3 regions of the Streptomyces coerulescens genome follow, and region 3 is predicted to be linked to each of the others. Evidence: riboswitches for the same ligand, from Rfam matches in the RefSeq annotation. Region 3 holds a riboswitch; each other region holds the start of a gene.
The links. Region 3 has a riboswitch for cobalamin ahead of ACFPQ9_RS01060 (ribonucleoside-diphosphate reductase subunit alpha). Riboswitches for the same ligand answer to the same signal wherever they lie in the genome.
Positions count from the first base shown of each region.

Region 1: it holds a riboswitch for cobalamin, as region 3 does, so the genes downstream of both, ACFPQ9_RS04755 (energy-coupling factor ABC transporter permease) here and ACFPQ9_RS01060 (ribonucleoside-diphosphate reductase subunit alpha) in region 3, are expected to answer to the same signal.
Region 2: it holds a riboswitch for cobalamin, as region 3 does, so the genes downstream of both, ACFPQ9_RS05035 ((2Fe-2S) ferredoxin domain-containing protein) here and ACFPQ9_RS01060 (ribonucleoside-diphosphate reductase subunit alpha) in region 3, are expected to answer to the same signal.

Region 1 covers NZ_JBHSKM010000002.1:728,189-738,261, reverse strand. The annotation lists gene ACFPQ9_RS04790 (ATP-binding SpoIIE family protein phosphatase) at 1-2,441, shown strand, start outside; gene ACFPQ9_RS04785 (class I SAM-dependent methyltransferase) at 2,625-3,350, shown strand; gene ACFPQ9_RS04780 (universal stress protein) at 3,394-3,810, opposite strand; gene ACFPQ9_RS04775 (APC family permease) at 3,812-5,308, opposite strand; gene ACFPQ9_RS04770 (ATP-binding cassette domain-containing protein) at 5,421-6,284, opposite strand; gene cbiQ (cobalt ECF transporter T component CbiQ) at 6,344-7,093, opposite strand; gene ACFPQ9_RS04760 (energy-coupling factor ABC transporter substrate-binding protein) at 7,097-7,447, opposite strand; gene ACFPQ9_RS04755 (energy-coupling factor ABC transporter permease) at 7,444-8,145, opposite strand; cobalamin riboswitch at 8,176-8,361, opposite strand; gene ACFPQ9_RS04750 (M55 family metallopeptidase) at 8,462-9,295, shown strand; gene ACFPQ9_RS04745 (M20/M25/M40 family metallo-hydrolase) at 9,288-10,073, shown strand, end outside.
Region 2 covers NZ_JBHSKM010000002.1:780,668-790,740, reverse strand. The annotation lists gene metE (5-methyltetrahydropteroyltriglutamate--homocysteine S-methyltransferase) at 1-396, opposite strand, end outside; cobalamin riboswitch at 552-773, opposite strand; cobalamin riboswitch at 928-1,105, shown strand; gene ACFPQ9_RS05035 ((2Fe-2S) ferredoxin domain-containing protein) at 1,163-1,588, shown strand; gene ACFPQ9_RS05030 (gamma-glutamyltransferase family protein) at 1,641-3,467, shown strand; gene ACFPQ9_RS05025 (inositol monophosphatase family protein) at 3,586-4,431, shown strand; gene ACFPQ9_RS05020 (phytoene desaturase family protein) at 4,632-6,044, shown strand; gene ACFPQ9_RS05015 (SCO3242 family prenyltransferase) at 6,220-7,203, shown strand; gene ACFPQ9_RS05010 (sugar phosphate isomerase/epimerase family protein) at 7,237-8,097, shown strand; gene ACFPQ9_RS05005 (EboA domain-containing protein) at 8,185-8,856, shown strand; gene ACFPQ9_RS05000 (TatD family hydrolase) at 8,859-9,713, shown strand; gene eboE (metabolite traffic protein EboE) at 9,721-10,073, shown strand, end outside.
Region 3 covers NZ_JBHSKM010000001.1:236,206-246,278, reverse strand. The annotation lists gene ACFPQ9_RS01080 (bifunctional albaflavenone monooxygenase/terpene synthase) at 1-664, shown strand, start outside; gene ACFPQ9_RS01075 (helix-turn-helix domain-containing protein) at 600-1,565, opposite strand; gene ACFPQ9_RS01070 (hypothetical protein) at 1,658-1,897, shown strand; gene ACFPQ9_RS01065 (ribonucleotide-diphosphate reductase subunit beta) at 1,810-2,823, opposite strand; gene ACFPQ9_RS01060 (ribonucleoside-diphosphate reductase subunit alpha) at 2,823-5,180, opposite strand; cobalamin riboswitch at 5,306-5,442, opposite strand; gene ACFPQ9_RS01055 (GNAT family N-acetyltransferase) at 5,495-6,001, opposite strand; gene ACFPQ9_RS01050 (NACHT domain-containing protein) at 6,158-9,775, shown strand; gene mctP (monocarboxylate uptake permease MctP) at 9,815-10,073, opposite strand, start outside.

The DNA.
Region 1 (10,073 bases), on a different contig from region 3:
CGGAACACGCGGCGTCCGGACGCATCCCGCTGGCCGTGGTCGTGGTGGACCGCGAAGGTCTGGTCTCCCACTGGAGCTCCGGCGCACGCCGTCTGTTCGGCGCTTCCAAGGAAGAGGCGCTCGGCCGCCCGGCCGTCGATCTGCTGCCCGTCTCCGGCGCGCTGCCCGAGGACGACGACCCCTCGCCGTACGGCCCCTACGGGGCGTACGACGGACTCGGCCACGATCTCGAGACGTCTCTCGACGGACGGCTGTACTACCCCGCCGCGGGCCGCGCCCGGCTGACCGTGCCCGAGCGAAGCGAGATGGGGGCGCCCCCGCCCGAAGGGTGGGGGAGAGATCGGGTCGACGTGCTGTGGTGGGCCTACCCGCTGGTCGGCCCCGGGCCGGAGCGGCTGCTCGTGCTCGGCGCCGACGTGGGCCGCCTCCAGCAGGAAGCCCACGACGACGACCCCGGTTTCGAGCGCGTCGCACCCGCCTTCGCCCTGCACACCGACTTCCCCGGCGCCGAGGAACTCGCGAGCAAACTCCCCGAGATCCTGCCCAGCATGAGCGTCGAGGAGAGCGCCCGCATCGTCGGCCAGATCCTCGAACTCGGCTATCCGGTCCTGGAGTTCAGCCAGAACGACCGGGTGCCCGTCACCCCTGACTGGGGCGTGCCCCGGCGCGTGGAGCGCAGGGCCCGCCGTGAGCGTGCCGCCCGGGCAGCCGCCCATGGCTTACCCGTCCCACAGGAGTACGCTGACGAGGCCGAGGACCTCGAATACGCCGCCGTCCGTGAACGCCTGGAGTTCCTCAACGACGTCAGCGGCCGCATCGGCACCTCCCTCGACCTGTCGCGGACGATCATCGAGGTCAGCAGAGCCGTCGTGCCCCGCTTCACCGATGTCGCCGGCACCTATCTGCGTGAACAGGTAGTCGCCGGCGAGGGATTCCCCGACGGTGCGCCGGACGCCACCACGATGTGGCACCGGGTCGCCGTGGAGCACACCGACGAACCCGGCCGCTGGGACGACGTCGTACCGGTCGGCGAGGCCATGCCCTTTCCGGCGCACACCCCTTTCTTCCAGTGCATGACCAGCGGCGAGCCCGTGCTGGTGCCCCGGATCAGCGAGCAGATGGGCCACGCCATCGCCTCGCAGTTCGAGAAGCGGGACATCCGGCCGCTCATCACCGGCCGTTCCATGCTGGTCGTGCCGCTGAAGGCCCGCAATGTGGTGCTGGGCTTCATGATCCTGCTGCGGCACCCGGAGCGCGTCGAGTTCAACGACATGGACCGGGTCACCGGCGCCGAACTCGCCGCCCGCGCCGGCCTCGTGCTCGACAACGCGCGCATGTACACCTACCAGGAGAGCGTCGCCGAGACCCTCCAGGACAGCATGCTGCCGCACATCCCGCCGCGCATGGCGGGCTGCGACATCGCCACGCGCTATCTGCCGGGCACGCTGCTCGGCCGGGTCGGCGGCGACTGGTTCGACTCCGTCAAACTGCCCGGCGCCCGCACCGCCCTCGTCGTCGGCGACGTGATGGGCCACGGCCTCAACTCCGCCGCGATGATGGGCCAGCTGCGCACGGCCGTCCAGACCATGTCGGCCCTCGACCTGCCGCCCGCCCAGCTCCTGCGCAACCTCGACGACCTCGCCCAGCGCCTCGGCGACACCTACCTCGCGACCTGCCTGTACGCCGTCTACGACCCCATCGCGAGCGAACTGCACCTCGCCAACGCCGGTCACATACCGCCCGTCCTGGTCCGCGCCGGTGACGGGCGCAGCGAGCTGCTCGACCTGCCGACGGGAGCGCCGATCGGCGTCGGCGGGGTGCCTTTCGAGGCGGTCCGCGTACGCGTGCAGCCAGGCGACCGACTGGTGATGTGCACCGACGGCCTGGTCGAGGTGCGCGGCGAAGACATCGGTGTCGGACTGGCCACCCTGTGCGAGTCCGCCGCCCACCCGGCCGCGTCGATGGACGACGCCTGCGACACCATCATCCGCGCCCTCAACACCCGCGGCGGCCGCAAGGACGACGTGGCCCTGCTGATGGCCCGCCTGAACGGCATCGAACCGGAGGACGTCGCCGCCTGGCGCATCGGCCTCGACCCCGGCGAGATCGGCCGGGCCCGCGCGGTCGTCCGCGAGCAGCTGCACGTCTGGGGCCTCGCCCGCCTCGCGGACACCGCCGAGCTGCTGGTCAGCGAGCTCGTGACCAATGCCGTACGGCACTCCCACGGCCGTCCGGTCGAACTGCGTCTCGTCCGCGGCGACACACTGCTGTGCGAGGTGGACGACGACGATCACGATCTGCCGACCCTGCTCAGCGCCGGCCCCCTCGACGACGGCGGGCGTGGGCTGCGCGTGGTGAGCAGGCTCGCGCGGGAGTGGGGCACGAGCCGGACGGGCGCGGGCAAGACCGTCTGGTTCGAACTCACGCTCCCACGACGCTGACCGCCGGCCTTCGACGCCCCGAAGGACGTGCGACTCGTGCCCCGAAAGGCGTGCGACGGCGCACGAGTGTCGAATGCGGAGTGAAGGAATGCGCCATGCGCTTGTCGCCGCAACCCGGCCGCGATAGACCGTACTCGCCCGTCATCTGACGGCGGGTCGGCAGCGCTACCTGGGGAGTCGGTCATGAGCGTGACGAGTCGGTACCGGGAGGCCTGGGAGGGCTTCTGGCGAGAAGCCCCCGAGGAACAGGGGGCGGTGTTCTGGGACGCCGAGCCGGCCCTGACCGCCGGACGTCATCTGGCCCTGTTCGAGGCCCATCTGACCGATCCGGGACTGGCGATGGTGGACCTCGGCTGTGGCAACGGCACCCAGACCCGGTTCCTCGCCGACCGCTTCCCGCGCGTGGTCGGCGTCGACCTGTCCGCCGCGGCCCTGGAGCACGCACGGCACGCCGACCCCGCCGGGCAGGCGGCGTACCGGCTGTTCGACGCGGTGGAGAAGACCGAGGCGGAGACGCTGCACGCCGAACTCGGGGACGTCAACATCTATATGCGAGGCGTGCTGCACCAGGCCGAGCCCGACGACCGGCAGCAGCTGGTGAACGGCATCGCCACGCTGGTCGGCGAGCGCGGCCGCGCCTTTCTCGTCGAGCTGTCCCAGGAGGCCAAGCCCGTGCTCATGGGCCTGGCGCAGAGTCCGTCGGGGCCGCCGCCGAAGCTCGCGCCGATCTTCCGGCACGGCATCGCCCCGGGCGAGGTGGCCGACGACGCGGTGCCCGAGTTCCTGCGTGCGGCCGGACTGGGCATCCTCGCGAGCGGCGAACTGCCGCTGATCACCACGGAGTACGGGCCCGACGGCACGCGGATCGAGCTGCCGTCGACGTGGGTGGTGGCCGGCCGCACGTCCTGACGGACCCGGACGGCCATCGAGCACCGAGCGCTGTGCCGCGGCCTCACGGTTCGGTGGGCACGCACAGCACCGGGGTGCGCGCCGGATGCAGCAGCTTGTGGGGTGTGGAGCCCGGCAGGGCACCGCGCAGCGGGCTGTCACCCCAGCTGCCGACCACGATGACCCGCGCCGCATGGCGGGTCGCGGCGGCGATCAGGGCCTCCGCGGGCTTCTGGTCGATGACCTCCACGGTGGTGCGCACCCCGGCCTCGTCGGCCACCTGCACGGCGTGCGAGAGCGCGGTGCGCCCGGCCTCGTGGACGGCGTCGCGGTGGGCGGTGTACTCCTCGCCGAGGGTGCCGGGCGGCGCCGCGCCGTAGACCAGCACCAGCGGCTCGTCGAACGCGGCCGACACCTCCACGGCGACGTGCAGCGCGCGCACCGCGCCCGGGGACTCGTCGTATCCGAGAACGACCGTCATCTCAGGGCTCCTTGTGACCGGGCACGAGGTCGGGGTCGGCCACCTCCGGACGCTCGGACCAGAAGACGGGGGACACGAAACGCCACACGACCATGAGGACCACCCCTGCGAGGGTGATGCCGATGCCGATGACCAGGGGCGGGCCGAGACCGAACCAGGAGACGCCGCTGTAGGAGTTCGCGGGGTCGGCCATGTCGCCGATCGACTCGACCAGCAGCCAGCCCAGCAGCCCGGCGCCGACCACCGGGCCGAGGCCGATGAGCAGGAAGTTGTGCAGGCTCTCGGTGAGATGGCGGCGGTAGTAGACCGCGCAGGCCAAGCCCGTGAGCGCGTAGTAGAACGCGATCAGCAGCGACAGCGCGGTGAGCGAGTCGAACAGGGCGTTCTCGCTGATCTGGCGCACCACCAGGTACCAGGCGATGGCGATGGCGGCCACCCACCACGTGGACACGTCGGGGGTGCGGAACCGGCTGTGGATGTGCCCGAAGTGCGCGGGCAGCGCGTGTCTGCGGGCCATGGACAGCGCGGTGCGCGAGGCGGGGATGATCGTCGTCTGCGTGGACGCGATCCCGGAGGTCGAGACCGCCAGCAGCACGACCCAGTCCCACGCCCCCATCGCCTCGTCGGCGAGGAGCGCGAAGATGAACTCCTCCTCCTCGGCGTTCTCGGCCAGGAACGCCGGTCCGGCGTAGGCCACCACCGCGTAGGCGACCGACACATAGGTCACCAGCAGGATGACCGTCGACCACACGGCCGCCTTGCCGGGAGCGGTGGCGGAGTTCTCGACCTCCTCGGTGAGGTTCACCGCCGACTCCCAGCCCCAGTAGATGAACACCCCCAGCAGCAGACCCGCCGTCAGCGGGGCGCCGCCGGCTCCGAAGGGATCCAGCCAGCTGAACGCCGGATCGACGGAGTCGAGCGAACTGGTGTCGGCGTAGACCCGGTAGATCGCCACCACGGCGAACGCGAGCAGACAGGCGACCTGCGCGAGGATGAGCACGTTCTGCACCCTGGCCGACACCTCCGTGCCGATCACACACACGGCTGTCATGACGAGGATGACCAGCACTGTGAGCGTCTGGCGCACCCACTCGTTCTCGACCCAGCTGTCGAGGCCGAACGCGAGCAGCGCGAACGTCACCGCGACGTCCGCCAGCGAGCCGACCACCAGGACCCCGGTCATCGTGATGGCCCAGCCGCCGATCCAGCCCGCCCACGGGCCCATCGCCCGGGTGACCCACGAGAAGGTCGTCCCGCAGTCCTGGTCCACCCGGTTGAGGTAGTAGAACGCCGACGCGATCAGCAGCATCGGGACGAACGAGGCCAGCATGACGCCGGGGGCGTAGACACCCACGAGGGCCACGACCGGGCCGATGACCGCGGCCAGCGAGTACGCGGGTGAGGTGGCGTTGAGCCCGATGACGAGGGCGTCGACGAACCCGATCGCATTGGCCTTCAGCCCTTCGGGCGGGCGGGTGTCCTCCGTGGCGTCGGCCATGCTGCCTCACTTCGGTCGTGCGTGACCTCATGAAACAGGCAACCGTGGGGTCCGCCGGGCGTTTGGTGTCCGGTCGCGGGATGTATCACCCGTGTGCCCAACGCGGGGAACCTCAGCCGTCGGCGGGAATCGTCGGGGTGGCGGGCACCGCCAGGGCCGCCAGCTCGTCCGCGTCGCGCGGACCCGGTGCCGAGTCCTCCAGCAGACCGTGCGCGCGCAGCAGTCGGGCCGCCGCGATGCCCCAGGGCAGCCGCAGCCCGGCCGCCCGCAGGAGATCCGTGCGGGCCAGCATCGTGTCCGCGGGCCCGGTGCGGACGCCGGACGGGGTCAGCAGCGCCGCGTCGTCGGCCCAGCGCAGCGCGAGGTCCACGTCGTGGGTGGCCATGACGACGGTGGTGCCGCCCGCGCGCAGCCCGCCGAGGGTGGTGAGCAGCCGCTCCTGCCCATCCGGGTCGAGCCCTGCGGTCGGCTCGTCCAGGATCAGCACACGCGGCCGCATCGCGACGGCCCCCGCGATGGCCGTGCGCTTGCGCTGCCCGTACGACAGCAGATGCGTGGGCCGGTCGGCCAGCCGGGTGATGTCGAGGGCGGCCAGCGCCTCGTCGACCCGTGCCCGCACCTCGGCGTCGGGCAGGCCGAGGTTGAGGGGGCCGAAGGAGACGTCCTGGGCGACCGAGGCGGCGAACAGCTGGTCGTCGGGGTCCTGGACCACGAGCTGCACGGTCGTGCGCAGCCGGGTCAGCCCTTTGCGGTCGTACGTGACCGGCGTCCCCTCGACCGTCAACCGGCCCTCGTGCGGCCTGAGTCCACCGCTCAGCAGCCGCATCAGCGTGGTCTTGCCGCTGCCGTTGCGGCCCAGCAGCGCCAGCGCCCGCCCCTCACGGACGTCGAAGTCGAGGCCGCTGAGCACGACGGGGCCGTCCTCGTAGGCGTAGGCGGCGCCCCGCAGGGCGACGAGGGCGCTGGGCTCGCTCATGGCAGGGCCTTCTCCGGTGCGGGGGTGGGAGTGGTAGGCGTCGGAGGCGGTGGGCTCGCTCATGGCAGGGCCCTTTCCAGTACGAGGGTGAGGGCGGCCAGCGCTGCGAGCAGGGCGCAACTCGCGGTCGTGAAACGGACGGAGACCTTCGCCTCGGGCACCAGGACGCGCAGGGTGCCGTCGTAGCCGCGCCCGGCGAGCCCGGCCTGGAGCCGGGTGGCCCGGTCGAAGGACCGCACGAACGCGGTCGCGCCGAGCCCGGCCAGCGAACGCCAGGTCGCGGCGCGGGTGGTGTGCCCGAGCCGGGCGGCCTGCGCGTCCCGCACCCGGCGCACCGAGTCGAGCAGCAGGAAGCTCATGCGGTACGTCACCAGCGCGACGTCCACGACGGGCGCGGGCACCCCGGCCTTCACCAGCCGGGGCAGCAGGTCCGACATCGGCGTGGTGAACGCGAACAGCAGCACCCCGAGCGAGGCCGCCGAGGTGCGCAGCAGCAGTTCACCGGCGCGCAGCGGCCCGTCGGCGGCGAGGGACACGAAGCCCTGCCCGCCGCCGACCTGGACCAGCAGCGTGGCCGCGCCCGTCACACAGAAGCCGAGCGGCACGCGATACGCCCGCCACAGCCGCCGTCCGGGCACACCCGCCGGGCCCAGCAGCACGGTGACGGCGGTGACCAGGACCAACGCGGCCCCCGGCCAGGGCGGCAGGGAGATCGCGAGCACGGTGAGACCGAGCCCGAGCACGGCCTTGTCCACGGGATGACGGCGGCGCCAGCGACTGCTGTGCGCCGCCGCGTCGATCGGCAGCACCCGTCAGACCTTGTCCGCCTTCGGCTCCCCGCCGGCCCGCTCCCGTTCCAGCGCCCGCTGCTCGCCCTGCCTGCGGCCCCGGTGCAGCCCGAAGTAGTAGGCGAGGACACCGGCGCCGAGCGCGGCCTGGAGGGAGAACAGCGCCGACTCGATCTCACCGGACGGCGGCTCGTACAGCGGTGAGAACCACGGCTCGTAGTCCGGCTCGATCTCGGTGATCGCGGTCTCCGCCTCGCCGTCGGCACCCGTGAACGGCTCCTCCTTGTGGTCGCCGAGGCCCAGGGCCAGCGGCAGCACGGCGAGCGCGGCCACCACGAGCAGCAGCAGGACGTTGATCTTCGTGTTCCTGCTCATCGGGCCACCGCCTCGGTCTCGCTCGCGGACTGCTTCGTGGTGAGGAGCACGCCCAGCCGGGTCAGTTCGCCCTTGCTGGACTGCACCAGCAGCCGCATCACGAGCACCGTCAGCAGGCCCTCGCTCACCGCCAGCGGGATCTGGGTGACGGCGAAGATGGAGCCGAACTTGCCGAGCGCGCCCAGGAATCCGCTGCCCGGGTCGGGGAACGCGAGCGCCAGCTGCACGCTGGTCACGCAGTAGGTGGACAGGTCGGCGACGAACGCGCCGAAGAAGACGGCGACCATCAGCGGCACGTCATAGCGCCGCAGCAGTCTGTAGATCGCGTAGCCCGCCCAGGGCCCGACGATCGCCATCGAGAAGACGTTGGCGCCGAGCGTGGTCAGACCGCCGTGCGCGAGCAGCAGCGCCTGGAAGAGCAGGGTGATGGTGCCCAGGACCGCCATGATCGGCGGCCGGAACAGGATGGCGCCCAGACCCGTGCCGGTGGGATGCGAACAGCTGCCGGTCACCGACGGCAGCTTCAGCGCGGACAGGACGAAGGTGAACGCTCCGGAAGCGCCGAGCAGCAGTGTGCTCTCGGGATGCTCCCTGACCTCACGGGTGAGTGACCGTACTCCGTGTACGACGAACGGCGCGGACGCGGCGCCCCAGGCGACCGCGTGCGCCGGGGGCAGAAAACCCTCGGCTATGTGCATGGCTCAGCAGACCCTCTCCAGCACCTCGTGGATGGTTGACGTGCCTTGGCCGGTCTCCTGGCTGACGGGTACCACCGCCCGTGCTCCGCCTTCCCGGGTCGCAAGGACCCAGTGGCTTGCCCGCGAGGGCCGGAGCCGGACTTCCCGATTCACAGTGGCGAGGGCCGCACCGGCATCACACCGGATTTCCCGTTCACCAAGGCGTGGTGACAGTAGTGCCCGCGACGGGTGGCTGACAAGCACGCCCCAAAGGTGTGAAAGTGGCGTTCGTCCGCTTCGTGGCGGCTTCCCTCCCGGGCGCGTAACGTGATCGGGCATGAAGATCCTCATCAGCGCCGACATGGAGGGCGCCACCGGTGTGACCTGGCCGGGCGACGTGCTTCCCGGCACTCCGCAGTGGGAGCGGTGCCGGAAGATGTTCACCTCGGACGTCGACGCCGCCGTGCTGGGTTTCTTCGACGGCGGAGCCGACGCCGTCGTCATCAATGAGGCGCACTGGTCCATGCGCAATCTGCTGCTCGAACGGCTCGACGAGCGCGCACAGATGCTCACCGGCCGGCACAAGGCGCTGTCCATGGTCGAGGGCGTGCAGCACGGTGACATCGACGGCATCGCCTTCGTCGGCTACCACACGGGCGCCGGCATGGAGGGTGTCTTCGCGCACACCTACCTCGCGAACCAGATCACCGGCGTGTGGCTGAACGACGTGCGGGCCAGCGAGGGCCTGCTGAACGCGCACGTCGTCGCCGAGTACGGCGTACCGGTGGTGCTCGTCACCGGCGACGATCTGGCCTGCGAGGACGCGCTCGGCTATGCGCCCGAGGCGCTGAAGGTCGCGGTCAAGGACCATGTCTCGCGGTACGCCGCCGTGTGCCGTACGCCGGCCAGGACCGCCGCCGACATCCGCGCGGCGGCCAAGGAAGCGGCGGGGCTGGCGGTCCGTCACCCACCGGTCGACGGCGGCCCGTTCACCGTCGCGGTCGAGTTCGACGCCGAGCATCTGGCGATGGCCGTCACCGTCGTTCCCGGCGTCGAACGTATCGGCGAGCGCAAGGTGGCGTACACCAGCGAGCGAATGTACGAGGGAATCCGTACCTTCAAGGCGGTCACCACGATCGCCTCGGCCTCGGTGGAGGAGCAGTATGGCTGACGGGCAGGCACTGGACGAAGTCGTCACGTTCACCTCCGACCTCATCCGTATCGACACGACCAACCGCGGCGGCGGCGACTGCAGGGAGCGCCCCGCCGCCGAGTACGCCGCCGCGCGACTGACCGAGGCGGGCCTGGACCCCGTCCTGCTGGAGCGCACCGAAGGCCGGACGAACGTCGTCGCCCGTATCGAGGGCACCGACCCGTCGGCGGACGCGTTGCTGGTGCACGGTCACCTGGACGTGGTGCCCGCGCAGGCCGACGAGTGGAGCGTGGACCCGTTCTCGGGGGAGATCCGCGACGGCGTCGTGTGGGGTCGGGGCGCGGTCGACATGAAGAACATGGACGCGATGATCCTGGCCGTCGCGCGGTCCTGGGCCCGTGAGGGCGTACGGCCCCGCCGGGACGTCGTGATCGCGTTCACCGCCGACGAGGAGGCCAGTGCCGAGGACGGCTCCGGCTTTCTCGCCGACCGGCACGCCGGGCTGTTCGAGGGCTGCACCGAGGGGATCAGCGAGTCCGGTGCCTTCACCGTCCACGACGGCAGCGGGCGGCAGATCTACCCGCTCGCCGCGGGCGAGCGCGGCACCGGCTGGGTCAGGCTCACCGCCCGCGGGCGGGCCGCGCACGGCTCACGGCCCAACCGGGAGAACGCGGTCACCCGTCTCGCCGCGGCCGTCACCCGCATCGGCGCCCACGAGTGGCCGATCCGGCTCACCCCCACGGTCCGCGCCGCGCTCACCGAACTCGCCGCGCTGTACGGCCTCGACGCCGACCTC
Region 2 (10,073 bases), on a different contig from region 3:
CTCGGGCACGAGATAGTGGTAGTTGGTGTCGAACCACTTCGTCATCTCCAGCGGCGCGACGTCCTGCGTGCCGCGGGCCATGGCGAAGTAGCCGTCCAGGGCGTCGGTCTCGACGGCGACGCGATGCCGCTCGGGGATCGCACCGACGGCGACGGTGGTGTCCAGGACGTGGTCGTAGTACGAGAAGTCGCCGGTCGGCACCTCGTGGATGCCGGCGTCGGCGAGCCGGCGCCAGTTGACGCGGCGCAGTCCGGCGGCGGTGGTACGGAGGGCTTCGGCGGTGACACGGCCCTTCCAGTAGCCCTCGATCGCCTTCTTCAGTTCCCGGTCCGGGCCCTGGCGGGGGTAGCCGTACACGGTGGCCCGTGCTGCCGCGGCTGCGGGCTTGGTGGTCACGGAGATCTCCTTCGCGAGATGAATCCCTGAGATCCCGGCGACGGGACGAGAGCGCGAAGGGGCGACGGACCGGACGGCAGCGGCCGCAGGGCCGTCCGCTCGGTCAGGTACGCCGACCCGCCCTCGAGGTCACCGGGATGTCCGCGCACGAGTGGTTCGCGCACGGGCAGTTGGCAGGTCTTCGGACTCGCGGGCACGTCCTCACCTCGTGAGGACACCTACTGGCCGTCGCTTCCCAGGCCCGGTACGTCGGGCTCAGTGCTGATGACGGCGGTCGTTCCCGCTCACCGCTGCGGGGCAGTCCCGGATTCCCACCGGGTTCCCTCTTACGACACCCCGCCTGGCGGACGGGGCGAACCAGCTGCACGGATCAGCCTACCCGGCCGTACGTGTGGAACCCTCGGCCGCTCTTGCGGCCCTGCAACCCCGCCTCGACCATGCGCTGGAGCAGCGGGGAGGGGCGTAGAGGGGCTCCTTGAACTCCTCGCAGAGGGACTCGGCGATCGAGACGACCTGAGCGGGGTACGGAGTTGATAGCCTCGACGGGCCAGTCGAGCCACATCCGAGGCCAGGGAATCCGGTGCGAATCCGGAACTGACGCGCAGCGGTGAGGGGGACGGGCGGGGCACGCGAAGCCACTGGGAGACCGGGAAGGCGCCCCGACCGGACGAACCCGAGTCCGAAGACCTGCTGGCACCTCCGCGCCGCCGCGGCGGCGCGGACGTCCACAGGCCAGGCTCCGCGTACGAGCCCCGACACCCGAGGCATGCCCGTGCTCCCGTCCCGCCCCGCGTCCCGCACCTCATCGGCGTCCGCGCCGACCGAACCCGCACCGTGCCGTGTCGTCGTCTGCCGGGACTGCTGCTGCGGCACCCCGAAGGTGACCGGCGTCGATCACGCGCAGCAGACCGCGCGCCTCGCCGAGAACGTGCCCGTGCGCGTCTCCGACTGCCTCGACGTGTGCGAACACGCCAACGTCATCGTCGTCCAGCCCTCCGCCACCGCCCGCGCGTCCGGCGCCCGCCCCGTCTGGCTCGGCCTCGTCAACGACCCCGACGCCACCGAGGACATCATCACCTGGGTCAGGGCCGGCGGCCCCGGCGTCGCACCCTGCCCCGACGTGCTCGCCCTCTACACCTTCACCCCACCCCGGGCGGCCCGAGACACGGCAAGGTTGAAGCCTGAACGGTAAGTGCCTGAAGATCGGACGGACCGATCCGCGCGACAGCGAGGTGAGAGACCCGATGTTCACCACACGTCCCACCCTCCAGGGCACCTTCGGCATGGTGTCCTCCACCCACTGGCTCGCCTCGCAGTCCGCGATGGCCGTGCTGGAGGGCGGGGGCAACGCGTACGACGCCGCCGTGGCGGGCGCGTTCGTGCTGCACGTGGTCGAGCCGCACCTCAACGGACCGGCCGGAGAGGTGCCGATCATCGTCGCCCCGGCCGGCGGCGAGGTGCGGGTGCTGTGCGGACAGGGGCCGGCGCCGGCCGGGGCGACCGTCGCGCACTACCGGGAACTCGGACTCCAGCTGGTGCCGGGGACCGGGCCGCTGGCCGCCGCCGTGCCCGGCGCCTTCGACGCCTGGATGCTGCTGCTGCGGGACCACGGGACCCGGTCCCTCGCGGAGGTGCTCCGGTACGCCATCGGATACGCCGAACACGGGCACGCGCCGGTGGAACGGGTCGGCGAGACCGTGGAGACCGTGCGGGAACTGTTCGAGACCGAATGGATGTCGTCGGCCGAGGTGTATCTGCCGGACGGCAGGGCGCCCCGCCCCGGGGAGCTGTTGCGCAATCCCGCCCTCGCCGCCACCTGGAAGCGGCTGCTCGACGAGGTCTCGGGGGCCGGCGACCGGGTCGCGCAGATCGAGGCCGCCCGCGAGGTGTGGCGCTCCGGCTTCATCGCCGAGGCCCTGGTACGGCAGGCCGGGCGCCCGACCATGGACACCAGCGGCGAGCGGCACTCCGGCACGCTCACGGCCGCCGACCTCACCGGCTGGTCCGCGACCTACGAGACGCCCGTGACGTACGACTGGAACGGCTGGACCGTGTGCAAGGCCGGCCCCTGGAGTCAGGGCCCCGTCCTCCTCCAGCAGCTCGCGCTGCTCCCGCCCGAGCTGCCGCGGTACGGCTCCGCCGAGTACGTCCATCTGCTGATCGAGGGCTGCAAGCTGGCCATGGCCGACCGGGAGGCCTGGTACGGCGACGCGGCCGAGGTGCCACTGGCCGAGCTGCTGTCGGACGAGTACAACGCCGCCCGGCGGGAGCTCGTCGGCGAGAAGGCCTCCCACGAGCTACGGCCCGGCAGCCCCGGCGGACGCACCCCGCGCCTGTGCGCGCACGCGGGCGTGGTGGCCGACGCGGAGCCCGGCTTCGACGTGCTGGGCATCGGGGAGCCGACCGTCGCCAAGCGCCCGACGTCCCCGGTGCCGGGCGAGCCCGACGTCGCCGCCGACGGCGGGACCCGCGGCGACACCTGCCACCTCGACATCGTCGACCGCTGGGGCAACATGATCGCGGCGACCCCCAGCGGAGGCTGGCTCCAGTCCAACCCGGTCGTGCCCGAACTGGGCTTCCCGCTCGGCACCCGGCTACAGATGACCTGGCTGGAGGAGGGACTGCCGAACTCCCTGACGCCGGGCCGGCGGCCCCGCACCACCCTCACGCCCTCCGTCGCCCTGCGCGACGGGGTGCCCGTCATGGCTTTCGGCACGCCCGGCGGGGACCAGCAGGACCAGTGGCAGCTGCACTTCCTCCTCGCGGTCGCCCTGCGCGGCCGGGTCCGCGGCGGCCTCGACCTCCAGGGCGCGATCGACGCCCCGAACTGGCACAACGACAGCTTCCCCGGCTCCTTCTATCCGCGCGGGATGCGGCCGGGCAGCGTCACCGTGGAGTCCCGGACGGATCCCGCGGTGGTGGCGGAGCTACGGCGGCGCGGTCATGAGGTGACCGTCGGTGACGCCTGGTCGGAGGGCCGGCTGTGCGCGGTGGCGCGGGACCCGGAGACCGGCGTCCTGTCCGCCGCGGCGAATCCGCGGGGAATGCAGGGCTACGCCGTGGGGCGCTGAGAAAAACGCCGGCTCAGGCTTCTGACCTGCTGATACCCGCCCCTCATATTCACGTCGATGCCATCTCGCGGTCACCCGGCGGGCGGGGATTGTCAGCGGGCCGTGTTCTTATTGACGCGTGATCGAAGAAAACGAAACCATCGAAGAGTTTCTCGCACAGCACTCGGCCGACGTGGAGGAAGCGGTCCGCAAGGCGGCCGCGGCCGAGATCATGCCCCGCTTCCAGCAGCTCGCCGAGCACGAGGTCGACCAGAAGAGCGGACCGCACGATCTGGTCACCGACGCCGACCGGCTCGCCGAGCGGTTCCTCACCGGGGCGCTCAGCGCGCTCCTGCCCGGCTCGGTCGTGGTCGGCGAGGAGGCGGTGCACGCCGACCCGGCGTCGTACGGGGCGATACGCGGCGACGCGCCGGTCTGGATCATCGACCCCGTCGACGGCACCCGCCAGTTCGTGAACGGCGACACCGGCTTCTGCACGCTCGTCGCACTCGCGCAGCACGGCGTCGTGCTCGCCTCCTGGACCTACGCCCCGGCTCTCGACCGACTCGCCACGGCGGTGCGAGGCCAGGGTGCCCATCTGGACGGCGTACGGCTGTGGTCCGGCGCGCCGGAGCCCGGCCGTGACCTCGAAATCGCCACGTCCCACCCGGACTACACGACGCAGGAGCAGAAGCGTGGGCTGCTCGGCCTGTGGACCGACGGCGTCGCACCGCGCTCCTGCGGTTCGGCGGGCCTGGAGTATCTGGCCGTCGCGCGCGGCGAGTTGTCCGCGACAGCGTTCAGCTGGGAGGCCGCCTGGGACCATGCGGCGGGCATTCTCCTGGTCGAGGAGGCGGGCGGGGCACACCTGACCCGCGCGGGCGAGCCGTTCCGCATCACGGGCGGCAATGCCCTGCCGTTCACGGCGGCCCGGGACACGGCCACGGCTCGGCGGGTGGCGGGGTTGCTGGCCGGCGGGGCGTAACGACTGATCTGGGCCGCGCCCACCCAGGGGCGCGGGGCTCTGTCGATATGCGGCTCCGCCGCGTGGGCGCGACAGACCCCCACCCGTCCGCGGTCGCGATCGGACCGACAGACCCGAGCTCTTGGGCGACGCTCCAGCGCCCCGGCATATCCTGATCCTTCAAGGCCGTCGGCTGACGAAGGAGTCCGAAGGTGCCGTCGATGCTCGATGCGGTCGTGGTGGGTGCGGGGCCGAACGGACTGACCGCTGCCGTGGAGCTGGCCCGCCGCGGCTTCTCCGTGGCCGTGTTCGAGGCCCGCGACACCGTCGGCGGCGGCGCCCGTACGGAGGAGCTGACCCTCCCCGGCTTCCGGCACGACCCGTGCTCCGCCGCGCACCCCCTCGGCATCAACTCACCCGTCTTCCGGACCATGCCCCTGGACCGCTACGGCCTTCAGTGGCTGCACCCCGGCCTGCCGATGGCGCACCCCTTCACCGACGGCACCGCCGCCGTCCTGTCCCGGTCCGTCGCCGAGACCGCGGCCTCCTTCGGCCCGCGCGACGCGGGGCCGTACCGCAGGCTGGTCGAACCGTTCCTGGCCAAGTGGGACACCCTGGCCCGCGACTTCATGTCCCTGCCGCTGACCGCGCTGCCCCGCGACCCGGTCACGCTCGCCCGGTTCGGCCTGGTCGGGCTGCCGCCGTCCACCTGGCTGATGCGGCGCTTCCGGGACGAGCAGGCCAAGACCCTGTTCTCCGGTCTCGTCGCGCACGTCATGGCTCCCCTCGGCGGCTTCGCCACCGGCGCCATCGGCCTGGTCTTCGCCCTCGCCGCGCACGCCCGCGGCTGGCCGCTGGCCCGAGGCGGCTCCCAGGCCATCTCCGACGCGCTCACCGCGTATCTGGAGGACCTCGGCGGCAGCGTCCACACCGACTACACGGTCAAGCGGCTCGACGACCTGCCGCCCGCGCGCGCGTACGTCTTCGACACCTCGCCCACCGCGCTCGCCCGCATCGCCGGCCTCGGCAACTACTACGACGGCTATCGCTACGGCCCCGGCGTTTTCAAGATCGACTACGCGCTGGACGGCCCGGTGCCGTGGACCGCACCGGACGCCCGCCGCGCCGGCACCGTGCAGATCGGCGGGGACAGCGCGGAGATCGACGCCGCACTGCGCGCCGCGTCGAGGGAGGGCCGGGCACCCGACAAGCCCTTCATGATCACGGTGCAGCCCAGTGTCGTCGACCCCTCCCGGGCCCCCGAGGGCAAGCACGTCTTCTGGGTGTACGGACATGTCCCGAACGCCTGGACCGGAGACCTCACGGACGCCATCGAACGCCAACTGGAGCGCTTCGCCCCGGGTTTCCGCGACCGCGTCCTCGCCCGGGCGACGGCCGGCCCGGCCGAACTCGCCGTCCGCAACGCCAATTACGTCGGCGGCGACATCGGCTCCGGCGCCGCCTCCGGACTCCAGCTCCTGCTCCGTCCCAAGTTGTCGCTGTTCCCCTACACCACCCCGCACCCGGCGGTCTTCATCTGCTCGTCCGCGACGCCGCCCGGACCGGGAGTGCACGGCATGTCGGGGCACAACGCGGCCAAGGCGGTGTGGCGGCGGTTGCGCCAGGAGCCGTGACGCTGCCCAAACGACTTACCTTTACCGGCAGTTGAGGCTTCGGGATAAGGGAAAGCCGTGTCTTCTTTGTCACTCCGCCTACCGGGGGGTAGGTAGCTGCATACTCAACGGCCGCGAGTAGGGTGCGGCCATGAAAGATCGGAAAGCGGTTGCCCGCTGTCGGTCCCGGTCTGCCGTGCGCCTCGCCGACCTCGCCCTGCTCGTCAGAGCGCCGGCCGCGCTGAGTGTCCCCGGTGACGTGATCGCGGGAGCGGCCGCCGCCGGACGGCCGCTGGGTGCCCGTACCTTCGGAGTGATCGGTTCCTCCGTCTGCCTCTACTGGGCCGGCATGGCCCTCAACGACTACGCCGACGCGGCCGTCGACGCCGTGGAGCGGCCCGATCGGCCGGTGCCGTCCGGGCGCGTCCCGCGCCGCGCCGCTCTCGCCGTGGCCGGTGGGCTGACCGCGGCGGGGCTGGGTCTCGCGGCGGTCGCGGGTGGCCGCCGCAGTGTCTGCGCCGCGCTTCCGCTGGCCGGGCTGGTCTGGGCGTACGACCTGAAGCTGAAGTCCACGGCGGCGGGTGGCTTCGCCATGGCGGGGGCCCGGATCGTGGATGTGCTGGCCGGGGCGGTCGTGCCGGGGGCCGGTGCGGCGCCGGTCGGCGTCGCGCTTCGCCGGGCCGCCGTACCGGCGGCGTTGGTCGGTGCGCACACGGGCACGTTGATGGCTCTCAGCCGGTACGAGGTCGGCGGTGCGCCGGTCCGGGTTCCGGCGGGGACCCTGGCCGTGTCGGCGGTGACGGCGGTTGCCGTCACCGTTCCGGCAGCCCGAAGTGCCGCGCAGAGCCGAATGCCGTCCGCGGGTGCGCGGGGGCTGGTCGCGCTGTTCCCCGCGCCCCTGAAGGGCGTTGCCGTGGCCGCCCGCTCGGAGAAGTGCCGTGCCGTGCTGACCGCCACCGCTGCCCTCGCCTATCTCGGCAGCTACGGAACCGCCCAGGCGCGTGCCGTGCGGGAGCCGTCGGCCGGCAACGTGCGGCGCGCCGTCGGGGCCGGGATCCTGGGGCTGATGCCTCTTCAGGCGGCGTTGACCGCGCGGGGCGGGGCCCCGGGTGTCGCCGCGGCGCTCGGCGTCGTCCATCCCCTCGCGCGGCGCCTGGCCCGGCGCATATCCCCCACCTGAGACCCACCCACCTCCGTGTGAGGAACCGGCACCATGAGACCTCCCCCCACGCCCCTCAAGTTCGGCTACGGCACCAACGGCTTCACCCATCACCGGCTGGCCGACGTCCTCGCCGTCCTGGCCGACCTCGGCTATGACGGTGTCGCGCTCACCCTGGACCACAACCATCTCGACCCGTACGCCGACGACCTGCCCCGCCGGGTCGCCGCGCTCGCCCGGCAGCTGGGCCGGCACGGGCTGGATGTGACCGTGGAGACCGGCGCGCCCTACTTCCTCGACCGCTGGAACAAGCATCTGCCCACGCTGATGTCGGAGGGCTCCGAGGTCAGGATCGACCTGTTGCGGCGCGCCCTGCGCATCGCCGCCGACCTCGGCTCGCCCACCGTCCATCTGTGCAGCGGCCCGGCACCCGAGGGGCTGGAGGAGCAGGACGCCTTCAAGCGGCTCGCGGAAGGCGTCGAGGTGGTGCTGGAGAGCGCCGAGAAGTACGGGGTGGCGCTGGCCTTCGAGCCGGAGCCGTACATGTTCGTCGACACCGTCGAACGCTGTCTGCGGCTGGGGCAACTCGTCGGCGGGCACGCGTTGTTCGGGATCACCCTGGACATCGGGCACGCGCACTGCGTCGAGGAGCACCCGCTGCTGGACTGTGTGCGCCGGGCCGCGCCGCGCTTGCGCAACGTGCAGATCGAGGACATGCGGCGCGGGGTCCATCAGCATCTGGAGTTCGGCGCCGGCGAGATCGACTTCCCGGCCGTGCTCACCGCGCTGCGCGAACTCGGCCATCGCGGCCTGGTCTCCGTGGAGATCCAGGGCGGTTCGCTCGACGCGCCCGAGGTCGCCCGCCGCTCGATCGAGTTCCTGCGCACGGCAGAACGCGCCGCCGCGGAGCTGTAGCCCCCGCCCGGCCCCCGCCCGGGCCCGGCTCCGGTCCTGGCCGGCCCCGTCCTTCCTTCCCCCCACCACTTCGGAAGTTGCCCCCCCATGGATGTCACGACCGCCTCCGGCTCGGCTCCGGCGGACCCCCGGCCCGCCCTGGCCGCGGTCCTGGGCCCCGCCGCCCGTAGCTGGCTCGACGAGGTCGCCGCCGAGGTCGCCGTCGAACCCGCCGCCGTACGGCGTCTGTTCCCGGCCGTCCGTCGGCGCTGCGGACACGGTCGCCTCACCGGGTACTGGACCGTCGACGAGGCCGCCCGGGCCGTCCTGCTCACCTCGCTGCCCCTGCGCGACCGGGCCCTCGCCGACGAGGTCACCCGCCTCCACCGGCATGGCGATCCGGCCGAACGACGTGCGGTCCTTCGGACCCTGCCGCTGCTCGACCTGGGCGACCTCGCCCTGCCGCTGGTGCGCGAGGCCCTGCGCGGCAACGACACCACCCTGATCGAGGCCGCCCTCGGCCCGTACGCGGCCGCGCACCTCCCGGACGCCGAGTACCGCCAGGCCGTACTGAAGTGCGTGTTCTGCGAGATCCCGCTCGCCCGCGTCAGCGGCCTCGACACTCGCGCCGACCGCGAACTGGCCCGGATGCTCGCCGACCTCGCGCACGAGCGGATCGTCGCGGGACGGGACGTTCCCCGGGACATCCGGCCCGTCGTGCGTGCCTTCCCGGACGTCATCGGCGCCGCACTCATGGACGTACTCAAGGAAGAGGACTGACCGTGCGCATCTTCGATCCCCATATCCACATGACCTCCCGGACGACCGACGACTACGAGGCGATGTACGCGGCCGGGGTGCGTGCCGTCGTCGAGCCCGCGTTCTGGCTGGGACAGCCCCGCACCTCGCCGGAGAGCTTCTACGACTACTTCGACGGACTGCTGGGCTGGGAGCCGCACCGCGCCGCCCAGTTCGGCATCCAGCACTTCTGCACCATCGCCCTCAACCCCAAGGAGGCGAACGACCCCCGTTGCCTCCCGGTCCTCGACGAACTGGACCGCTATCTCGCCAAGGACCGGGTCGTCGCCGTCGGTGAGATCGGCTACGACTCGATGACGCCCGAGGAGGACGAGGCGCTCGCCCGTCAGCTCCGGCTCGCCGTCGCGCACGAACTGCCCGCCCTCGTGCACACCCCGCACCGCGACAAGGCCGCCGGGACACGCCGCACCCTGGACGTCGTACGGGAGTCGGGCATCGCCCCCGAGCTCGTCGTCCTCGACCACCTCAACGAACTCACCGTCGGCATGGTCCTCGACAGCGGCTGCTGGGCCGGGTTCTCGATCTACCCGAGGACGAAGATGAGCGAGGACCGGATGGTCGAGATCCTCAAGGAGCACGGCACGGACCGGGTTCTCGTCAACTCGGCCGCCGACTGGGGGCGTTCCGATCCACTGAAGACGCGGAGCACCGCCGACGCCATGCTCGCCGCCGGGTTCGACGAGGACGACGTCGACAAGGTGCTGTGGCGCAACCCCGTCGCCTTCTACGGCCGGAGCGGGCGGCTGGAGCTCCAGGAGCCCAAGCCCGACGAGGCGGCCACCTTCCAGGGCAACTCCATACGCCGCGGGGGAGCGTGAGCACCCGATGCGCTTTCTGCACCCGGACGGCAGCACCGTCCACCTCGGCTACTGCAGCAACGTCCACCAGGCGGAGGACCTGGACGGTGTGATCGCCCAGCTCGCCTCCCACGCCGAACCCGTCCGTGAGCGGCTCGGGGCAGGGCGGCTCGGCATCGGACTGTGGCTGGCCCGCGGCGTCGTCACCGAACTCGCCGACGACGAAGGCGCGTTGGAGCGGCTCAAGTGCGAGCTGCGGGCGCGCGGCCTGGAGACCGTCACCCTCAACGCCTTCCCCTACGCCGGCTTCCACCGCGAGGTCGTCAAGAAGGACGTGTACCTGCCCGACTGGGCCGACGAGGCCCGGCTGAAGTACACGCT
Region 3 (10,073 bases):
CATCGGGGAGCAGGAGATCCACGATCAGGTCGTCGCGATATTCACCGCGGGCGCCGAAACCGTGGCCTCCACGATCTTGTGGCTGCTCCATGTGCTCGCGGAACACCCGGAACACGCCGACAAGATACGCGCGGAGACCGAATCCGTCACCGGCGGGCGTCCCGTGGCATTCGAGGACGTACGCAGCCTGCGGCACACCAACAATGTCGTGGTGGAGGCGATGCGTTTGCGCCCCGCGATCTGGATTCTCACACGACGGGCGGTGACCGATACGTCACTCGGTGGCTATCGCATTCCGGCCGGAGCCGACATCGTCTACAGCCCCTACGCCGTCCAGCGCGACCCGAAGTCCTACGCGCGCAACCTCGACTTCGACCCCGACCGCTGGCTTCCGGAACGGGCGAAGGAGGTGCCGAAATACGCCATGAGCCCGTTCGGCGTCGGCAACCGCAAGTGCCCGAGCGACCACTTCTCCATGGCGATGCTGACGCTGATCACGTCGGCCCTGTCCACGGAGTACCGGTTCGAGCAGGTGCCCGCTTCCAACGACGCGACGCGGGTCGGGATCACGCTGCACCCGCACACCCTGCTGCTGCGGCCTATGCGGCGGTCGGCCCCCGGAACGTCCGACGGTACGCCTGGGGCGTCGTCCCCAGCGCCGTGACGAACTGATGGCGCAGCGCGGCCGCGGTGCCGAACCCCGTCCGGCCCGCGATCGCGTCCACCGTCTCGTCCGTCGCTTCCAGCAACTCCTGTGCCAGCAGTACACGTTGACGCAGGATCCAGCGGTAGGGAGTCGTCCCCGTCTCCTGCTGGAAGCGGCGGGCGAAGGTGCGCGGGGACATGTGCGCGCGCTCGGCGAGGTGCTCGACCGTGACGTCCTCGTCGAGATGGCGCTCCATCCAGCCCAGCACCTCGCCGACCGTGTCGCACCGGGTGCGCGGCAGCGGGCGCTCGATGTACTGGGCCTGTCCGCCGTCCCGGTGCGGCGGCACCACCATGCGCCGGGCGATCTTGTTGGCGACCTCCGGCCCCTGCTCCTGGCGCACGATGTGCAGACAGGCGTCGATACCGGCGGCGGTGCCGGCGCTGGTGACCACCGGCCCTTCGTCGACGTACAGCACATCGGGCTGGACGATCGCTCCGGGGTGCTGCCGGGACAGCTCATCGGCGTGCTTCCAGTGCGCACTGCACCGCCGCCCGTCGAGCAGCCCGGCCGCGCCCAGCACGAAGACGCCGGAGCACACGCTGAGCACCCGCGCACCCCGCTCGACCGCTCTGACCAGGCAGTCCAGCAGCTCGGGCGGATAGTCGCGCACGACATAGTCGCGGCCGGCCGGCAGCGCGATCAGGTCGGCCTCCTCCAGCCGCTCCAGACCGTACGGCGTGGAGACGGAGAGTCCGCCGACATGGGTGCCCAGCGTCGGCCCCTCCGCCGAGACGACGGCGAAGTCGTACGTGGGCAGCCCTTCGTCGCTGCGGTCGATGCCGAACACCTCGCAGACGACGCCCAGTTCAAAGGGGTGAACACCGTCGAGGAGGACGGCGGCGACGTTCTTCAACATGCTGCCAGTGTGCCTCGCCATTGGCAGTAAATCGAGGGTGCGCGGCAGTCCTGCCACTGTTCGTAAGGAGTGTCCGGCGCGACAGTGGTGTCATGAATACAGAACAGACACAGACACTGCTCGCCATGGTCGTCGTGCTGGGAATGTTCGCAGTCCTGGTCCTCCCGTCACTGATCGGGATCGTGCACGACCGGCGCATCGACCGTCAGATCAGGGAGGCCCAGGAACGCGACAAGATCGAGGCTCAGAAGTCCTCGTCCAGGTCGACGGTGCCCTCCACCGCCACCTGGTACGCCGACGGACGCCGCTCGAAGAAGTTGGTGAGCTCCTGAACACCCTGGAGCTCCATGAAGGAGAAGGGGTTCTCGGAGCCGTACACCGGAGCGAAGCCGAGCCGCGTCAGACGCTGATCGGCGACACACTCCAGGTACTGCCGCATCGAGTCGGTGTTCATGCCCGGGAGGCCGTCACCGCACAGGTCGCGCGCGAACTGCAGCTCGGCCTCGACGGCCTCCCGCAGCATGTCGGTGACCTGCTCCTTGAGCTGGTCGTCGAAGAGCTCCGGCTCCTCCTTGCGGACGGTGTCGACGACGTCGAACGCGAAGGACATGTGCATGGTCTCGTCGCGGAACACCCAGTTGGTGCCGGTGGCGAGGCCGTGCAGCAGGCCCCGGCTGCGGAACCAGTAGACGTACGCGAAGGCGCCGTAGAAGAAAAGGCCCTCGATGCACGCCGCGAAGCAGATCAGGTTGAGCAGGAAGCGGCGCCGGTCGGCCCGGGTCTGCAGGCTCTCCAGCTTCTCGACCTCGTTGATCCACTTGAAGCAGAACTCGGCCTTCTCGCGGATCGAGGGGATGTTCTCGACGGCGTCGAAGGCCGCCGCACGGTCCTCCGGGTCGGGCAGATAGGTGTCCAGCAGCGTCAGATAGAACTGGACGTGCACGGCCTCCTCGAACAGCTGGCGCGACAGATACAGGCGCGCCTCCGGGGAGTTGATGTGCTTGTACAGCGTCAGCACCAGGTTGTTCGCCACGATCGAGTCGCCCGTGGCGAAGAACGCGACCAGCCGGCCGATCATGTGCTGCTCGCCCTCGGACAGCTTCGCGAGGTCGGCGACGTCCGAGTGGAGGTCGACCTCCTCCACGGTCCAGGTGTTCTTGATGGCGTCCCGGTAGCGCTCGTAGAAGTCCGGGTAGCGCATGGGGCGCAGGGTGAGCTCGAAGCCCGGGTCGAGCAGGTTGGCGTTTCGGGCGGTCATTACTGGCAGGCCTCGCAGGACTCGGGGTTCTCAAGGGAGCAGGCGACGGCGTCTTCGGGCGTCGGCTGCTGTACGGGGATGGTGGCCTGGGCGGCACGGGCGATGCGGGTCGCCGGGCGCGAGCGCAGGTAGTACGTCGTCTTCAGACCCGACTTCCAGGCGTACGCGTACATCGAGGAGAGCTTGCCGATGGTCGGCGTCTCCAGGAACAGGTTCAGGGACTGCGACTGGTCCAGGAACGGGGTCCGGGCGGCGGCCATGTCGATCAGCCCGCGCTGCGGGATCTCCCACGCCGTGCGGTACAGCGCCCGTACGTCGGCCGGGATCCAGGCGAAGTCCTGCACCGAGCCGCCCGACTCGCGCAGCGCCTCACGGGTGCGGGCGTCCCAGACGCCGAGTTTCTTCAGATCCTGCACCAGGTAGGAGTTGACCTGGAGGAACTCGCCGGACAGCGTCTCGCGCTTGAACAGGTTGGAGACCTGCGGCTCGATGCACTCGTAGACACCGGCGATGGACGCGATGGTGGCGGTGGGCGCGATGGCCAGCAGCAGCGAGTTGCGCATGCCGGTGGTGGCGATACGGTCGCGCAGCGCGGCCCAGCGCTCCGGCCAGGTCAGGCGAACGCTCGCGAAATGGTCGGGGTGCAGGACACCCCTGGCCGTACGGGTCTTCTCCCAGGCCGGCAACGGGCCGCTGCGCTCGGCGAGGTCGGCGGACGCCTCGTACGCGGCGAGCATGATGCGCTCGGCGATACGCGTGGAGAGCTGCTTCGCCTCGGCCGAGTCGAACGGCAGCCGCAGTTTGAAGAAGACGTCCTGCAGGCCCATCGCGCCCAGGCCCACCGGCCGCCACTTGGCGTTGGACCGGCCCGCCTGCTCGGTCGGGTAGAAGTTGATGTCGACGACCCGGTCGAGGAAGGTGACGGCCGTGCGGACCGTCTCGTCCAGGCGCTCCCAGTCGATCTCCCCGTTGCTCACGAAGGCGCCGAGGTTGACCGAACCCAGGTTGCAGACCGCGGTCTCACCGTCGTCGGTGACCTCCAGGATCTCCGTGCACAGGTTGGAGGAGTGCACGACATGGCCCGGCACGGCCGTCTGGTTGGCGGTGCGGTTGGCGGCGTCCTTGAAGGTCATCCAGCCGTTGCCGGTCTGCGCGAGGGTACGCATCATGCGGCCGTACAGATCGCGGGCCGGGATGGTCCTGCGCGCGAGGCCGCGCTCCTCGGCCTCGCGGTAGGCCGCGTCGAACTCCTCGCCCCACAGGTCGACGAGCTCCGGAACGTCGGCGGGGGAGAACAGGGACCACTCACCGTCGGCGTCGACCCGGCGCATGAACTCGTCCGGGATCCAGTGCGCGAGGTTCAGGTTGTGCGTACGGCGGGCGTCCTCACCGGTGTTGTCCCGCAGCTCCAGGAACTCCTCGATGTCGGAGTGCCAGGTCTCCAGGTAGACCGCGGCCGCTCCCTTGCGCCGGCCGCCCTGGTTCACGGCGGCGACGGAGGCGTCCAGGGTCTTCAGGAACGGGACGATGCCGTTGGAGTGCCCGTTGGTGCCGCGGATCAGGGACCCGCGCGAGCGGATGCGGCTGTACGACAGGCCGATGCCGCCGGCGTGCTTCGAGAGGCGGGCGACCTGGTGGTAGCGGTCGTAGATGGAGTCCAGCTCGTCGATCGGGGAGTCGAGGAGATAGCAGGACGACATCTGGGGGTGCCGGGTGCCGGAGTTGAAGAGTGTGGGGGAGGACGGCAGATAGTCGAGGCGGCTCATCAGCCCGTAGAGCGCGGCGACTTCGTCCAGCGCGCGGACGCTGTCGTCCTCGGCGAGACCGGCGGCGACCCGGAGCATGAAGTGCTGCGGCGTCTCGATCACGCGACGGGTGATCGGGTGCCGGAGCAGGTAGCGGCTGTGCAGGGTGCGCAGGCCGAAGTAGCCGAAGCGGTCGTCGGCGGCGGTGTCGACGAGCACGTCCAGGCGGGCCGCGTGGATCCGCACGAACTCGGCGGTCCGGTCGGCGATGAGCCCCTCCCGATGCCCGACGGCGACCGACTCGGTGAAGGACGTCACCCCCTGCGAGGCGGCCTCGGCGGCGATGGAGATGGTCAGCAGCCGGGCGGCGAGCCTGCTGTAGGCGGGGTCCTCGGAGATGAGACCGGCCGCCGCCTCGGTGGCCAACTCGCGCAGCTCCGCCTCGTCGGCCCGGGCGGACCGGCCGCGCAGCGCGGCGGCGGCGACCCGGCCGGGGTCGGCGTCGGGGAGGTCGGCGGTCAGCTCGGTCAGGGTCCGCAGCAGCGCGGCACCGGGACCGTCGTTCTCCTGCTCGACCGCTGCTGAAGCCGGTTCGGCTGGCGCGATGGTCACGTGGGGCTCTCCCTCGCTCGGCACGGGGGCCTTGCGGAGGGCAGGGGGCAGCACACGAGCGCACGCGGCGTCGCGTCCACCGGCCCATTCCACGAGGCCCGGACGTCAGGGCGCACCGGCCGGGTCGGCCGGGCGCGCTGTCGGCAGGTCCTCGGACTGACTCCTGTGCAGACGTTCGGGAACAGACATGCACAAGTACACCGTTGCGGGACAGTTCCGGATTCACACCGGATTCCCCTGCGGCGACAGCGAGCATGAGCATACATCTTGTGCTCACCCGCCACGCCACCCCCAGATGTTGTGTCGCGCTGGTTTCAGAGCGTCAACTCATAAGTGAGGAGAGTGATGTCGACGAGCTGCGGGATCGGATTCCAGTCCCGCTCGGGTGTGCGAACGAAACCCAGCCGTTCGTAGATGCGGTGGGCGCCGTGCATGGTGCGCTGGGTCGACAGGACGATCCGTACGCAGCCCTCCGTGCCCCGGGCGCGGTCCACGCAGGCGCGGACGAGGGCCTCGCCGGCGCCGCGTCCACGGCCCGCCCGGTCGACGGCCAGCATCCGGATCTCGGCCTCGTCGGAGCGCGCGATGTCGGCCATGGGGCCGCCGCTCGGCACGAAGGTCACCCCGCCCAGCAGCCGGCCGTCCGCGACGGCCACGAGCACCTCGGCGGCCGCCGCGCGCTTGGCCACGGCCCTGAGCTCGCCGAGGTACTCGTCGCCCTCACCGAAGTCGAGGAGCCCGTCGTGGAGATAGGCCCGGGCGGTGATCTCGCCGAGCGCGTCGAACTCGCCGGGTTCCGCCGGCCGGATCGCGATGTCCATGGGCCCGAGTCTGCCGGACGGCCGGGCGGGCGGGCCCGGGGTTTTCCGCCGAGGGCCGCCGGGTTGCGGGGAGTTCCGGGAGTGCTTCCATGGAGATAGGTGTCGGCGCCCCGCGGCCGCTCCGTTTCGAGAGCTGTTCTCGGAAGGAGACGAACGATGACGAGGGTCGTCGGCAGCCCGCCCGGCAAGAAGCGGCCGCGCAACGCGCCGATGGCGACGCTGGCTCCGAGGCGGGCGGCCGACCGGGTCAGACACGGATTCGTGGGCCACCGGCACAGGATGGCGATCCGCCTGGAGGCCCGTGGTGGCACCGCCCGCCCCAAGAAGTGGCGCCGGTGGTTCACCTACACCAATGTCACCCGGGTCATCTGGACCGTGGCCGCGCTGGCCGTGCTCGCGTGGGTCGTGGAGGGCCTGTACATCGTGATCGCGGGTCATACGACCGGCTTCGAGAAGTGGCGGAAGGGCAACGACGGATTCGATACCTTCCTGCGCTTCCTCGGCCCGGTGCTCGCCGCGTCACTGGCCGCCGCCCTCTTTCTGTTCTGGTGGTACCGGTGGACCAAGCGTCGCTATCTCGCCAAGGCGCAGGACGCTCCCCACCGGCTGGTCCTCACCGCCGGCCCGGACACCGCAGAGATCGTGGGCCGGGAGGAGATCGCCCAGGTCATCGCCGAGCGACTGCGGGACCGCTCCACCCGTCGGCCGTATCTGCTGGTCGGCGGCGTCGGCGTGGGCAAGACCGCCGTCCTGGTACGGCTCACCGAACTGCTGGCGGAGCACAACGCCGTACCCGTGCCGATCCGGCTGCGGGACGCGAACGGCGCCACCGACCTGGACTTCGAGCGCATGGCCAAGCAGCGCTTCACCGAAGAGGCACCCCGGGGCATCCTCGCGCGCACCAAGACCGAGCGGGTCTGGCAGCAACTCCTCGCCGACGACAAGCCGGTCGTCATCGCCGACGGACTGGAGGAGGCGCTCCTCGGCGACGGCCTCGAACAGAACCGGGACAACATCATCAGGCGGGCCATCGAGCGTGCCTACGAGGAGAAGCTGCCCCTGGTCATCGCGTCCCGGCCGCACAGCCCGCTGGAGAGCACCCCGGCCGCGATCGTGGAGCTGGAACCGCTCAGCGAGGAGGACGCGCTGCGGTTCGTGCAGGCACGTGTCCCGGAGACGGACGAGCGCCGCGTCGACTGGATCGTGGAGACGGCGGAGGTGACCGAGTCGCCCGTCTACCTCCAGATCGCCCGTGAACTGCACCGTCACGGCGCCCTGGAGCACGACCGGCCGGACAACGACCCGCAGCACATGAACACCCGCAGCCGTGACCGCGGCATGCTGCGGCTGTGGCTGCTGGAGACCTGGGACGAGGCGCTGTGCGAGGGCCGGCTGCGCCGGGACGTCGCCCTCAGCCGGCGCGAGCGCCGCGACGCCGTCGAGGTGGTCTCCGCCCTGGCCTGCGTGGGACTGCTCCAGGACAAGCTGGAGGTCGGCCTCGGGGAACTGTTCGACTCGGACGTCCACCCCGGCCCGATGCGGCGCGCGCAGGCCCGCGCCGAGCACCTGTGGGCCGGCGGACGCGGCTTCGACCGGTACGGCAGGCGCGGGAACGTCTTCTCCGAGTGGCACCGACAGCAGATCTGGGACGTGCTGTGCCGGCGGATCGGCCCGGACGAGAGGAAGCGGCTGCGCGGGGGCAACATGGACCAGTGCCGCGCCGCCCTCGCCCGGATCGCGCGCAACGCCGACAGGCTGGGCCTGGTGGAGGGCTTCGAGCGCAAGGTCCGTTTCCCGCACAGCATCATCCAGGCCTACTTCGGCTACCGCGTACTGCGACAGCTGGGGGAGCGGGGCGCAGGGGAACTCGTCGAGCACGTGCTCCAGCCGCCCGGACCCAGCCGTGAACTGCTCATGGCCCTGGTGCTGTTGTCGCGCCGCCGGGCCACGGGGGTCAGGGCCCGCCGGGAAGGCGTCCGCGCCGAGGTGACCAAGGAGATCGAGGAACGGCTCCGCCGCTCACGGGTGCGCGGGCACACCCTGGCCCACCGGCTCTGCCGGGCCGCGGAACGCCGCACGGACGATCCGAAGGCGCTCGACCTCTACGCGGCCGCCGTGGAGATCGAGAGCGTGGAGGACGCGCCGCGGCTGCTCGGCCACATCCTGGACGAGGTGCTCGGGACCTGGGCCGGTTTCAAGGGCGACCGGCGCAGCCTCGACGACGCCAAACTGAGGCTGCTCAGGCAGTTCGGGGCCGCCCTGCGGAGCGTCTCCGACCGGATCGACACCACACCGCTGTACGAGCAGTTCGTGCAGATCGGCGTGAAGGAGCCCTCCTACTCGATACGCCTGGCCGTCGCCCAGGAGTTCGGCACCGGCGGTAACGCGGCGTTCGCCGTGATCCGCGGCCGGATCGGGCTGAGCACCGACCCCGTGGAGGAGTACAACGACCGGCTCGGCGAGCTGCGGGCCTGGAAGCGCCGGGAGTACGAGCAGTGGGCCGAGCACATGGCACGGGCGCGGGCCACGAGCGCGCCCTCCAGGGCCAGGACCGAGCGCATCGCCCGGCTCCAGCAGGACCGGCGCACGCTCAATCAGGAGTACCGCAGGAAACGGGTCGTTCTGTTCCGGGAGTTCGTGATGCGTGCCTGGATGATCCCCATGCTGCTGGGCTCCGTCGACGAGGCGCACCGTGACGAGGCCCGCGAACGCCTCACCAAGTGGCTGCGCCACCTGGACCCCAAGGCCACCGGCGGCACCCCCGATCTGCCGCTCGCCCTGGAGGCCGCGCTGGCCCAGGGCTTCAAGTACGCGGCCAACCGCCGGATCCGGCATCCACAGGCCGACCAGGGCGGTCGCGACGATCTGATCCGGCAGGCGGAGACCGTGCTCCAGCAGTCCCGGTGCTGGTACGCGCAGGTCATGCTGCTCCAGGCGCTGTGCCTGTGGGAGCTCCCCGACATCGTGGGCGTCCATGAGCAGCAGGCGCACACCACGCCGGGCGGGGACGGGCACGCCGGCGGACGCGAGCCGCACCGGACGCTGGGCGGGGCGACCGCCGTGCAGACAGTGGAGCGCTGGCTGTCGATGGCCGGCACCGTGAACCGGCCACCCGGGCATCCCGAAGCGAACGGCGCCTCGCCCCGGCAGTCCCTGCATCCGTTCGTCGCCGAAGCGGGCGACCTGGTGGCCCTCGCGCTGGAGACCGGGCAGCCCGAGCGGTACCTCTGGATCGACGAGAAGGGGGTCGCCGACAACATCGGCGCCCGCACCGGCAGCCGCGAGTGGTACCGCAGGCACAACCTCTGGATCCCGCCCTCGGTCGGCTGGAGCACCCTCGACGCGCGTGCCCAGTGCCTGGTCGCCGATGTGCTGGTGATGCTGAACCTCATCGAACGGGACGGGCATCCGGACGAGGTCGAGGAGCGGATGACCCGGGCGGAACAGCCGGGGACGTCGCTGCCGCCCTGCATCAGCGGCGACCGCGGCCCGCTGCGCCCCGGCCTGCGGGCCGGCATGGGGGACCCGCCCACACCCGGCGCGACCTGCCTGCCCGACTGCAAGTTCCAGCTCTGTCCGTACCCGCCCCGGGGCTGTGTGCCGCGCGGGGAGATCCGCGAGCCGTTCTGCCGTCAGCAGCAGGCCCTGCTGCCGGGACGGATGCGCCGTCACCTGCCCAGGCTGCTGCACAGGAAGACACCGAGCTGGGTCGGCATGCGCGTCCGTGAACTCGACGGCTTCTGGCAGCAGATGGCCGGGCGTACCCGCAGTTAGTGCGGTACGCCCGGCCAGGGTGCGGGTGGATCCGGTGTGTCAGTGGCTCGAACCCGCCGTCGCCGGGGGCAGTTCGACCTGGACGCCGGGGTCGCCCGCATCGGCCGTGTAGTCCTCGGGCTTCGTCTCGTCGATGCCCTCGGGGGCCTTCGCCGCCTTCAGGGCGAACGTCAGGACCACCGTGACGACGACGTTGAGCACGAACGCGGTCAGGCCGATGTAACCGATCTCACCGATACCCGGGATCTCCTTCGCCGAGCCGCCGAAGTGCTTCTGGGTCGGGGAGGCGACGCCGTAC